One region of the Brevibacillus sp. HB1.2 genome, then DNA from elsewhere that is predicted to be linked to it. Evidence: a T-box and tRNA genes for the amino acid it is inferred to sense, from the RefSeq annotation. Region 1 holds a T-box; the other regions hold tRNA genes.
The links. The T-box of region 1 lies ahead of serS (serine--tRNA ligase). A T-box ahead of a tRNA ligase gene usually reads a tRNA of that ligase, here a tRNA-Ser.

Region 1 (4,251 bases):
AGGAACATCCCGCGTAAAAAGAGGTATGGCTGAAATGCAAAAAGGCGGCGTTATTATGGACGTCGTAAATGCTGAACAAGCAAAAATTGCAGAAGCAGCGGGTGCTGTTGCTGTAATGGCTTTGGAGCGTGTACCGTCTGACATTCGTGCAGCTGGTGGAGTTGCGCGTATGGCGGACCTTAGCATTGTAGAGGAAGTACTGAAAGCTGTTTCGATCCCTGTTATGGCAAAAGCTCGTATCGGTCATTTTGTTGAAGCGCGTGTTCTTGAGTCTCTGGGTGTAGATTATCTCGATGAGAGTGAAGTACTCACTCCGGCAGATGACTTGTACCATATCAATAAAAAAGAGTTCACTGTACCGTTTGTATGTGGCGCCCGTGATCTGGGTGAAGCTCTCCGTCGTATCGGAGAAGGTGCATCCATGATCCGCACAAAAGGTGAGCCAGGAACCGGAAACATTGTAGAGGCTGTTCGTCATATGCGTACGATGATGTCCCAAATCCGCAAAGTGCAAGCCATGTCCTACGATGAGCTGATGGCGGAAGCCAAAAACCTGGGTGCTCCATACGAACTTCTTGAAGCGGTACACAAAACAGGTAAGCTACCAGTCGTAAACTTCGCAGCAGGCGGAGTAGCAACACCAGCAGATGCTGCCCTGATGATGCAATTGGGCTCCGATGGCGTGTTTGTTGGCTCTGGTATCTTTAAATCAGAGAATCCAGAGAAGTTTGCTCGCGCGATTGTGGAAGCGACCACCCACTACACGGATTACGAACTGATTGCTCGCGTATCCAAGGGCTTGGGGACGGCAATGCCAGGTATCGAAATCTCCAAAATTCGTGAAGCTGATCGTATGCAAGAGCGCGGCTGGTAAGGTGAGTAGCATGAAAATCGGCGTACTCGCTCTACAAGGAGCTGTAGCAGAACATGTGCGACTGCTAGAAGAGGTTGGTGCCACAGCCGTCCCGGTCAAAAAAGTAGAAGAACTGGATGACCTCGACGGGCTGGTCATTCCCGGCGGAGAGAGCACCACGATAAGCAAGCTGATGCACAAGTACGGATTCATGGAGGCGGTTCAAGAGTTCGGTAAGGCGAACAAGCCGATCTTCGGAACTTGCGCAGGAGCGATCCTTCTAGCAAAACAGATTCAAGGACAAGACGATTGCCATCTAGGGTTGATGGACATCAAAGTAGAGCGGAATGCTTTTGGTCGCCAAAAGGAGAGCTTTGAAGTCTTGATGCCTGTTGCGGGTGTGGCGGCAGATTACCCGGCAGTGTTCATCCGGGCACCGTATATCATGGAAGTAGGAGAGAACGGTCAAGTCTTGGCCAAGCACGAAGACAAGATTGTTGTCGCCCGAAGCGGTCACTATTTGGCAGCAGCCTTTCACCCAGAATTGACCGAAGATACAAGACTGCATAAATACTTCCTCGACATGGTCAAGGAATACAGAAGCTAGCTGTCATACCGGAAGATCGGCCGTCAAAAAGGCGCCGATCTTCTTTTTTTCTGAAAAGATCGAGGTGGGCTGCTCTTTACATACGTATAGAACCTGTAGTACAGTTAACAATAATAGTATTCATGAATGAGAATGCGATGATGAGAACAAGTACTTCACAAGAGCCAGGCCTAGAGAGTCGGTGGTAGGTGTAAACCGATCCGGTTATGTGAAGGAATCCATCTCGGAGTGGCAAAGGAACAACAACTTTGCCCGGAACCGTCCCGTTATGACGGAAGAGTGGGCATGTGCATGAAGGATTGCTGCATGTGTCAACGAGGGTGGCAACGCGGGTATACAACACTCGTCCCTTACCAGGGGACGGGTGTTTTTTGTTTTTTTTCAATACGATTCGGAGGGATTTACACATGTTGGACGTAAAAGTATTACGCCAGGATTTGGAAGAAGTAAAACGCCGTTTGGCTTACCGCAATGAAGATATTTCTGCGTTGGATCAATTCGTAGAAGTAGATGAAAAGCGTCGCCAAATCATCCAAGAAGCAGAAGCGCTGAAAAATAAGCGTAACACGGTATCCGAGCAAGTAGCGGTTATGAAACGCAATAAGGAAAATGCAGACCATCTGATCACTGAAATGAAAGAAGTAAATGAACGCATCAAGGCTTTGGATGAAGAGCTGCGCCAACTGGATGAGCAGCTGGAGTTCATCTTGCTGAGCCTCCCGAACCTGCCGCACGAAAGCACGCCGATCGGTACGACAGAAGACGATAACGTGATTGCCTGGACATGGGGAGAGCCACGTGCATTTGACTTTGAGATTAAGCCTCACTGGGAGCTGGCTAGCCAAGCAGGCATCCTCGATTTTGAAACGGCGGCAAAAGTAACAGGAAGCCGTTTTGTTTTCTATAAAGGCTTGGGTGCACGCCTGGAGCGCGCACTGATGAACTTCATGATGGATCTGCACTCGAATGAGCATGGCTATGAAGAAGTGATCCCACCGTTTATCGTCAACCGCACGAGCATGACAGGAACGGGTCAATTACCTAAGTTCGAAGAGGATGCATTCAAAATCGAGGGACCAGATTACTTCCTGATTCCAACTGCAGAGGTGCCAGTCACCAATATGCATCGTGATGAAATCATGGATGGAGCAGATCTCCCTCGCTACTACACTGCTTTCAGCGCATGTTTCCGTTCGGAAGCGGGTTCTGCTGGCCGTGATACGCGTGGGTTGATTCGTCAGCATCAATTCAACAAAGTTGAGTTGGTGAAATTCGTGAAACCAGAGGAGTCTTATGACGAACTCGACAAACTGGTGAAAAACGCTGAAAAGGTGCTTCAACTGCTTGGACTGCCATACCGTGTCTTGAGCATGTGCACAGGCGATCTAGGATTTACAGCTGCGAAGAAATTCGACCTGGAAGTTTGGATTCCAAGCGGTGGCACATACCGTGAAATCTCGTCTTGCTCGAACTTTGAAGATTTCCAAGCGCGCCGCGCCAATATCCGTTTCCGTCGCGATACAAAATCGAAGCCGGAATTTGTGCATACATTGAATGGTTCTGGTTTGGCGATTGGACGTACAGTAGCAGCGATCTTGGAGAACTACCAAGTGGCAGATGGAGCCATCGTGATTCCAGAAGTTCTTCGTCCGTACATGGGCGGAGTAGACAAGATCGCGCCGAAGTAATAAGCAAGAGATAAGGAAAGCAGCTCTTGATCCATAACGGGTCAAGGGCTGTTTTATATTGTGTACTAATACAGGTGGAATTTTTTAAAAAACGTGTTGCACTGTACTAATCTCTGTTATATAATAAAAACAAATTTTAAGAATATTGTTTTAATACAGAAATGGAGGAATGGAGAATGGACTGCTATCGATGTGAAGGAAACGGAGAACAAAATTGCCCAAAATGTGGAGGCGTTGGTCATGATGCCAACGGAGCGGCTTGCCACAATTGCTTGGGAGATGGTCATGTATGCTGCAGCCATTGCAGTGGCAGCGGGTATCAGGAGTAAGGACATTTTTTTTGCTCTTGCTGTTATATAATAAAAAACATTTTATCAATCTGTATCATAATAACTTTGAAGTGAGGGAGGAGGAGCTGTTTTGACTACCGTACCAACGAATCCATATCCGCTGGAGGTGCAGATTTCCGGTGAGATGCACCCCGGTTATCAAGATATCCTGACACCAGAAGCGATTCAATTCGTGATGAAGCTGGAGCAAAGATTTGGCGACAGACGACAACAATTGTTGGCTAAACGCGTGGAGCGTCAATTGCAGATCGATGCAGGTCAACTACCCGATTTTCTACAGGAAACAGCGGATATTCGTAAAGGAGATTGGACTGTTGCTCCATTGCCCAAAGATTTGCAGGACAGACGGGTGGAGATTACGGGACCTTCGGGTGATCGGAAAATGGTCATCAATGCACTGAACTCGGGTGCTCGGCTTTTCATGGCTGATTTTGAGGACGCCAACTCACCGACATGGGAGAACACCATCCAAGGCCAAATCAACATGAAGGATGCGGTACGCCGCAATATCTCTTACATCAGTCCGGAAGGCAAATCATACACCCTCAATGAAAAGACAGCGGTTTTGATCGTGCGTCCTCGTGGCTGGCATCTTGAAGAAAAGCACATTCTCCTCGATCGAAAACCGATCTCCGGCAGCCTGCTTGACTTCGGACTTTACTTTTACCACAACGTAGACGCTCTTATCGCGAATCAGACAGCACCGTATTTCTACTTACCGAAACTGGAGAGCCATCTGGAGGCTCGCCTCTG
Region 2 (4,251 bases), on a different contig from region 1:
CCAGAAATCATTTCGTACTTGAAAGAAAAAGGCTATCGTTTTGAAGTCATTCAAGCCGATCGTCCAACTGTTTCCAACGTAAAATAATCACAGCAGCAAAAAGCCCGCTCTGTAATAGAGCGGGTTATTTTGTATGTTAGACCTTGTGACTGGCTAAGTCGTCAGTTTTTCGTATCGGAGGCGCAGCTCTCTTTTCAAAATTTTTCCGCTAGGGTTTCGAGGAAGATTGTCGGCAATCACTACATATTTGGGTGCTTTGAAGGAGGAAAGACGGTCTTTGCAAAAAGCAAGCATCTCGTCAGCAGTCAGTGACTCACCTGCTTTTGGCACAACGACAGCCGTCACTGCTTCGATCCAGTACGGATGGGGAACTCCGATCACTGCGACCTCAGACACTTTCGGATGTTGATAAATAAGCTCCTCAATCTCCCTGCTTGCAACGTTCTCTCCCCCCGATTTAATCATATCCTTTTTCCGATCAACGACCGTGATATAGCCTTCTTCATCCATGATGCCCAAATCCCCGCTGTGAAACCACCCACCATGGAAAGCAGCCCGTGTCTTTTCCTCATCTCGGAAATACCCCAGCATCGCATGACTGGTCCTGTGTACAATCTCACCAACACTTCCACGCGGGACTTCATTCCCATCATCATCGACGATTTTCGTTTCTACATGTAACGCTGGCTTGCCTGCAGAGCCCGCTTTTCTCATCTGATCCTTCGGCTGTAAAACAGTTGCTAATGGAGCCACTTCCGTCTGCCCGTAAAAATTGTAATACTGTGCGTTCGGGAGACGTTGACCAAGCTCTTTTAACACTTCTACAGGCATGATCGCAGCACCGTAATAGCACTTTTGCAAAGAACTCAAATTGCGCACGGCAAAATCGGGAGAACGCAGTATTGCAATCCATACGGTTGGCGGGCAAAACAACTGAGTAGCCTTATACGCCTCTACCGTCTGCAGCATTAACGCAGGGGTTGCCTGTTCCAAAATAATACCGCTCCCACCTAGGTACACGTACGGTCCCAAAAAGCAATGAAGCTGCGCACTATGGAACAAGGGAAGCGCGTGAACAGCCACATCATCCTGCGTCATCCCGCCTTCAATGATCGCACTGACATATTCGGAGATAATGCTTTTATGCGTGAGCATAACGCCCTTTGGCTTTGATTCCGTTCCGCTGGTATACAAAATCTGTACAACATCTTCTTCCGCTATATCTACTTCAGGCTCATGGTCGTCTGCCGCTTCCATCAGCGTGCGAAAAGGCAACCATTCCCCTGCTTGTACTGTAGGTTTGGACATGAGGGAAAGCAGCTTGGGGGAAATTCCAGCTAATTGGAGTCCGTCTTGAGCGAGCTGCAGGAATTCAGAGGATACGAAGCACGCACTCACTTCCGCATGACCCAAAATATAGGCGACATCTTCCTTATTCAACATGAAGTTGATCGGCACCATGATGACTCCTGCTTTCGCTAGCCCAAAGTTCAGAATCGCAAAATCCATCGAGTTGCGTGAAAGTACAGCTACCCGCTCCCCTTTTTGCAAGCCTTTGGAAAGAAGCGTATGAGCCGTCTTATTTGCAAGCTGATCAAGCTGCGTGTAGGTCAATACTTCTTCCTCAAAGTACAGGGCAGGCTTATCAGGATTTCGCCCACGACTTCTTCGCAAAATATCGCCTAGTGCATTTCTACGAACCCGTTGCGCTTCGAGCATGCAAATTCCCCCATCACTTTTAGTCTCCTCTCCATTATATAATAGTTTTCTTTATTTTCTGATATTTTTACAATAAAGAAACGACAACTTACACTCAAAGCTCTCAACCATAAAAAAGACCCCAGCTTCTCAACTGGAGTCGGTTCATTTGTATTTATGGCGGAGGGAGCAGGATTCGAACCCGCGTGAGCTTGCACTCTAACGGTTTTCAAGACCGCCCCGTTATGACCACTTCGGTATCCCTCCGTATTTCAACAATACTTACTATATCACAGCTCTACTATTTTTTGCAAGAGCCCTGTATCCATTTCCTTTATCGTTTGAAGGCAACGAGTTTCAATTCCGTCATTTCTTCTATCGCGTATTTGACCCCTTCCCGACCAAGTCCGCTTTCCTTTACGCCACCGTAGGGCATATGGTCCACGCGAAAAGTCGGAATATCATTTACCATCACACCACCCACGCGCAGCTCTTCTGCCGCTTCCAGAGCCAACGACAGATTGTTGGTATAGACACCAGCCTGTAATCCATAGCGGGAATCATTGACCAACGTAATGCCTTGCCGGACAGACTCCACTGGATTAATCAGAACGACAGGACCAAATACTTCCTGACAAGAAACTTTTGCCTCTGCCGGAACACCCGTCAACACCGTAGGTTGGAGCATCCGATCCACGATCTGTCCCCCACACTCCAAACGTGCCCCCTGCTGGAGCGCCTCATGAATCCACGCCATCGCACGTTCTGATTCGCGTGGATTGATCATAGCGGAATAGTCCGCGTCCTCAGAGAGCGAATCACCACCGCGAAGTGCTCGTGTGTGTTCAACAAACTGTTGGACGAAATCATGATAGATTTCTTTGACCACATAAATTCTTTGCACAGAGATACATACCTGCCCAGAATAGGCGAATGCGCCAAAAACGCATCGGGGTATCACATCATTGAGTTGCACATCGCGATCAACGATCACTGCCGAATTCGATCCCAGCTCGAGCGTGACTCTTTTCATGCCCGCTCGATTGCGTATATCCAGCCCAACACTTGGGCTCCCTGTAAACGTCACCGCCCTGACTCTCGGGTCAGACACGATTTTATCGCCAACACTCGCACCACTGCCTGTGATCACATTTAGGGCTCCTGCAGGCACACCCGCTTGCTCTGCGAGCTCTGCGAGAAACAATGCGCTAAGTGGTGTCTGCGATGCAGGCTTGAGAACAACAGTATTACCAGCAGCGAGAGCAGGTCCGACCTTATGGGCGACGAGATTCATGGGAAAATTAAAGGGTGTAATGGCACCGATGACTCCCAGTGGTTCACGCACGGTGTAAGCCAGGCGCCCCTCTCCGCCGATAGCTGCATCGAGTGGTACAGTTTCTCCATGGAGGCGTTTGGCTTCCTCTGCCGCAAACTTATACGTCTGAATGGTTCGGATCACTTCACCGCGGGCTGTTTTAATTGGTTTTCCCGCTTCTATTGCGATGATCCGTGCCGCTTCCTCCAAACGTTCATTCATCAAAATTGAGATTTTTTCAAGCAGGAAGGAGCGTTGATAGGCAGGAAGACGCCGCATGACGGCTGTCGCTTCGTGGGCCGCAGCAATTGCTTTTTCAACCAATGATGAGTCTGCTTGCGAAATTTGTGCAATCTCTTGACCCGTACATGGAGAGAATAGCGGTGCATGAGCAGTGGCTGGCACCCACTCTCCCCCGATAAAGCACGTTTTTTTCATTGGTATCCCCACTCTCATTGATTGGAGTTCACCTCCAAACATTCTCCCTCATGCGCATGCCTTCCTGTCTTGATTTTGAAATATTTGGATATCTTTTTACTCTTTCACACTTTTAGCTACACCGCACCATTCCAGTAACGTAAGCGCAAAGATCTCAGCACAACGGAATACCTCATCCAAAACGATGTATTCATTCGGGTAGTGTGCAACCTGTGTGACTCCAGGTCCGACAACAATCGCTGGGGTATTAGCCAAAGCCGTCAACAAACCGCCATCTGTTCCCCAAGGCGATGCTTCCACAATGGCACGATCTCCTGTCACAGCTTCAAACTGTGCTTGCAGAATTTCCATCAACGGATGATCTAGCTCCACTGCTCCCGGAACCCAACGAGCTCCGAACCACTCCAGCTCGACGGGCTGTTCTGCAAACCACGGGTCGATCTCAGCCAGCTTTTTGAGTGCTGCTGCCATTTCGGCTTTGGCATTGTCCATCTGCTCTCCTGGGGCAACCCCCATCCTTCCTTCCAGCTTGACGAGGTCAGCTACAGACGAAGGCCACTTGCCACCCTCAATCACCCCCAGATTAATCGGGATCGGAATGGGCAGCTTGGCGTAGAGCGGATCGTCGAGTCGATCATTTCGCTCTTTTTCCAATTGACCAATTGCTTGAACGACGAGCATGCTCTTTTCGATGGCGCTGACTCCCTCGTAGCGGGTCCCTCCGTGAGCAGAACGCCCTTTGACGGTCAGTCTGAACCACATGGAGCCTTGCTGCTTCGGGAAAATTTTCATATTGGTCG
Region 3 (4,251 bases), on a different contig from region 1:
CAGGACAATTTCTTGTCCGGGTCCGGGTTCTTCCACGAGTACGACGTTATGGTTCAACACACGCGTAATTGCGTACGTTTTTTCCTTTTCACGGGACAATCCATTCCACCACCTTTAGATAGACAAAAACGGTCCATGACCGTATTTGCTTACCGCAAGCGGTCACATCCAATTTAATGAAAAATGTCGATGAACCATGACATTAATCAGAAAAAAGAGCCGAAAAAACCTTTTTAACAAGAAAAAGATCTTCTCGGCTCATGCCTGCATTACCAGTAACACGCCTTGTGAAAACGCTTCAATTAAAGCTTATAATAGCTCACGTCTCGTACATTGTCAATCACCCTGTTAACGGGAAAAAACACGGTGGGCAGGAGAAGCAGAAGCCTGTCCCGAATTGTTTGAACCAAGCAGGATAAGGGCAAAACAAAGCCAAGCGGACGCCTCATTAGCAATCCGCCTGGTTTGTTACTTGGTGTACTTGTCGGCAATCGTAGATGCACAGAAGGAGTTCGGTTTGATTTCGGCACGAAAGTGATTGGTTTCTGCTAAGCTCAACAAAGACTGGATAAACTTACGGGTAGGGCCATTCGTACCGATATCAAAATGCAGGCGGATGGGAGTATCTAAGTGGTGGTCCCGCAAATATTGGCGTACTTCTGTGGCAAGTCCGACTGCGTACATCGCTTCCTGAAATATACGCTGTTGCAAGGATGCGTACCGGCGTTCTTGAAATTTGTGATAAAAGAAGGTGCCCCCATGGCCGGGACGAATCACTGTGATCACAAGAGCAAAAAAAGTCCCGCGGCTTTTTAATTGAGAGTCGGCCCCCACAATAATTTCAAATGGACCACCTATTGATGAGATGGTATGTTCGATGTGGGAAAACACTTCTTCTTTTGCCAGTAGACCTCTAGTCGGACTGTGAAAGCGATCAAATAACGTATTTGCAGAGGTTAAGCCCACTCACATCCCTCCAGAAAGAGGCTAACAATGATTTGCATACTTCTTCCTTACATCATTAATGTATGTAATCTCGCAGATAGTATGTGAACGGGTAGGGACAAAAACTTCTTGAATCAACTTTTTTGGGTAAAATGGTCCGTTTGTTCGGGACGAAAGACTGTTTTTGAAGGAGCTTTAGAGAAACGTGATACAAGCAAATGAACATGATTATTATATGAAACAAGCCATGGAAGAGGCCCGGAAAGCTGCTGCGATTGGCGAGGTTCCGATCGGTGCGGTCATCGTGCGCGACGGGGAAATCGTAGGTCGCGGCTACAATTTGCGGGAAACACAAAAAGACCCTACCTTGCACGCGGAATTGATCGCGATACGGGAGGCAAGTGAACGCTTGGGTGGATGGCGCTTGATCGGGTGTACGCTGTACGTGACGTTGGAGCCGTGTCCGATGTGTGCAGGTGCAATCGTTCAAAGCCGTATCGAACAGGTCGTGTATGGCGCTCGCGATCCGAAGGCTGGCTGTGCCGGGACATTAATGAACCTGCTCGCGGAACCGCGCTTCAATCATCAGGTGCCAGTCTTAGAGGGTGTTCTTGCAGAGGAATGCGGGCAGATGCTCAAGGACTTCTTTCGTGGATTGCGAAAAAAAAGACAGCCGGTACAGGAATGACCGGGCTGTCTGGACAAACTGTCTGCATGCAGGCGGTTTTTATTTGTTTACGTTTTGCAGCATGTGCAGCTCTTCTTCGGTCAGTTCGCGATACTCACCAGGGGCGAGTGACGGGTCAAGGTGAAGCGGGCCCATACGAATCCGTTGCAGATAGGTGACTTGCAGGTCGAAAGCAGCAAACATCCGTTTTACCTGATGGAACTTTCCTTCCATGATGGTGACGCGAATCTCTGATGTTTCTCCTGAAGAGATAATCTCCAGCTTGGCTGGCAGTGTAGTGAAGTCCTCCAATTCCACGCCTTTGGCAAACTCCTGTACATGGTGCTCAGTAACTCGGCCATCGATACGGGCAAAGTACTCCTTGTCCACTTTCTTTTTCGGGGACAAGAGACTATGGGAGAGGTGACCGTCATTGGTCAAGAGTAAGAGACCCTCTGTATCAATATCCAGTCGGCCTACCGGATGCACCTTGATAGCCCACTCGTACGGGAGCAAATCCACTACGGTTTCATGGACATTGTCCTCTGTAGCAGAAACGACTCCAGGCGGCTTGTTCAGTAAAACGTATACCCAGCGCTTAAAGTTAAGCGGTTCTCCATCCACAAGAATTTCCTGTTCCTCGGCAATGACATGCATCCCCGGGTCTGTTGCGACAACGCCGTCCACGACGATCAGTCGCTGTTTCACTAAGGCTTTCACTTCCTTGCGCGTGCCGATAGCCATATTGGCCAGCACCTTGTCCAAACGTTCACGTTTCATATATGTTCCTCGCTTTTCTTCTGATCGGATACAATCGTGTGTGCTGTTATTAGTTTGGCCTAATGAGCCGCGCAAATCAAGGGGAATGCAAAGGAATGAGTCTTGCATTTTTGACTGTATTTTGCTATAGTAAATAATGTTTCTGACAAACTAAATATGGAGAGATACCCAAGTGGTCATAAGGGGACGCACTCGAAATGCGTTAGGCGTCGTGAGGCGTGCGTGGGTTCGAATCCCACTCTCTCCGCTTAGATTTTTCGGATCGAAGAGAATGAAGCATATTTTTGCCAGTGAGGCAGAGGTATGCTTCTTTTTTTATATCACAAAAACTGTAAGCAAATTTTAATTTTGCGTCTAATAACGGGTACCGCCAGCAAAACGTGGTTATCTTAACTCCAATGTGACAATCACTATTAAATCAATGGTTGTCACATTGTTTACATGTATTCAAAGTAGTTTTAAATTAGTTTAATTATCTCAGAACTTTTCGTAGACCAAGCCAAAGATTGCTACCCGCGCCTTCGCTCGGGCTACACCCCCCATCTAATAACCGATGTACCGTCAACCAAATGACATAATACCCACATTAAGGATTTGAATGCAATAACAACCTCGATTTCCTTAGCGTACAGGAAATCGAGGTTGTTAAGTTTAATTAAGGGTTTGTTATTTTGATTCCTTTGTAGCTAGTGCTGTTTAAAGAAAATAAAGTTGTAGACTAGGAGGTAGCACCTGAATCAGTCTGACAAAGCCTGTTCTTGCGGCATGCCTTCTTTTTTTGCCTCTTGTCTTATCCATGAAAATAATAATAACGAGGCCGCGACTGCAATTGCCACACCGATCGTCCCGAACCACGGGATGGATGACAAGGATATCCGATCCACGGCGAGGCCGCCGATTCCCGCTCCTGCTGCCATCGATAATTGCATCGTGGACTGATTGAGACTAAGCATAATGCCTGAATAATTGGGTTCGATCCGTACCAAATTATACTGCTGTGTAGGACCGCTAGACCAGGCGGCGAACGACCACAGCATAAGGATGGCTACAACCGGCAACCATGAATGCGTGAATATGACGGCAACCGTGAGTAAAATCAAGGCGGCGATATGCAGCAACATACTCCAAGTCAAGGTGGGGGCTACCCCCCATTTATCCGTACTGTAGCCGCCGAATTTGGAACCAATTAAGCTGGCCACGCCGAACGCCAACAATACTCCGCTGAGCACTTCTTCATTTAAGCCCGCAACCTTGAGTAGATAAGGAGAAATGTAGGTATACGCTATAGAGTAGCCACCGAGCCAAAAGAAAGTGATCGAGAGTCCAAGAGCCACTTTTCTGCTTTTGAGGAGAGCAAGTTGCTTGGCTAAAGGTACGGGGGCATCCCCCTTTACTTGCGGGATCGTTTTATACAGAACAAAGATGGCAAGAAGACCCATTATGGCAATGAAACCGAATACTGATTTCCAGCCGTATGCCTCAGCGATCATGCGTCCGAGAGGAACCCCGATAATTAATGATGTAGTAAACCCCATCACTACGGTTGCAATTGAACTCGCCTGTTTACCTTCTGGCGCGATTTTCGCTGCTATATCCAAGGCGGTAACAACAACCATTCCAGCGCCTAAAGCCATTAACACGCGCGCAAGCACAAAAAGTCCGAATCCCGGCAGTACAAAAGACAAAATGTTGGCAAACACGAAAAGTCCCAGTGCACCAACGAGCAGCTTTTGCCTTTCAATTTTTGCCGTCAAAGCCATCAATATGGGGGTGCAAATAGCATATACAAAGGAAAAAACGGTCACAAACTGCCCTGCCGAAGTAATGGAGATCCCAAGCGTATCCGAGATCTTGTCTAA

Region 2: it encodes a tRNA-Ser, which carries the amino acid that the T-box ahead of serS (serine--tRNA ligase) is inferred to sense. The anticodon was not compared.
Region 3: it encodes a tRNA-Ser, which carries the amino acid that the T-box ahead of serS (serine--tRNA ligase) is inferred to sense. The anticodon was not compared.

The regions. Positions count from the first base shown of each region.
Region 1 covers NZ_JABMIU010000027.1:4,325-8,575, forward strand. The annotation lists gene pdxS (pyridoxal 5'-phosphate synthase lyase subunit PdxS) at 1-874, shown strand, start outside; gene pdxT (pyridoxal 5'-phosphate synthase glutaminase subunit PdxT) at 885-1,460, shown strand; T-box leader at 1,589-1,814, shown strand; gene serS (serine--tRNA ligase) at 1,868-3,148, shown strand; gene aceB (malate synthase A) at 3,569-4,251, shown strand, end outside.
Region 2 covers NZ_JABMIU010000025.1:10,748-14,998, reverse strand. The annotation lists gene HPY28_RS28880 (exo-beta-N-acetylmuramidase NamZ domain-containing protein) at 1-87, shown strand, start outside; gene HPY28_RS28875 (acyl-CoA synthetase) at 154-1,719, opposite strand; tRNA gene HPY28_RS28870 (tRNA-Ser) at 1,877-1,965, opposite strand; gene HPY28_RS28865 (aldehyde dehydrogenase family protein) at 2,033-3,451, opposite strand; gene HPY28_RS28860 (peptidase) at 3,548-4,251, opposite strand, start outside.
Region 3 covers NZ_JABMIU010000016.1:88,439-92,689, reverse strand. The annotation lists gene glcT (glucose PTS transporter transcription antiterminator GlcT) at 1-99, opposite strand, end outside; gene HPY28_RS26070 (ribonuclease H-like YkuK family protein) at 469-966, opposite strand; gene tadA (tRNA adenosine(34) deaminase TadA) at 1,151-1,633, shown strand; gene HPY28_RS26060 (pseudouridine synthase) at 1,673-2,392, opposite strand; tRNA gene HPY28_RS26055 (tRNA-Ser) at 2,551-2,639, shown strand; gene HPY28_RS26050 (MFS transporter) at 3,130-4,251, opposite strand, start outside.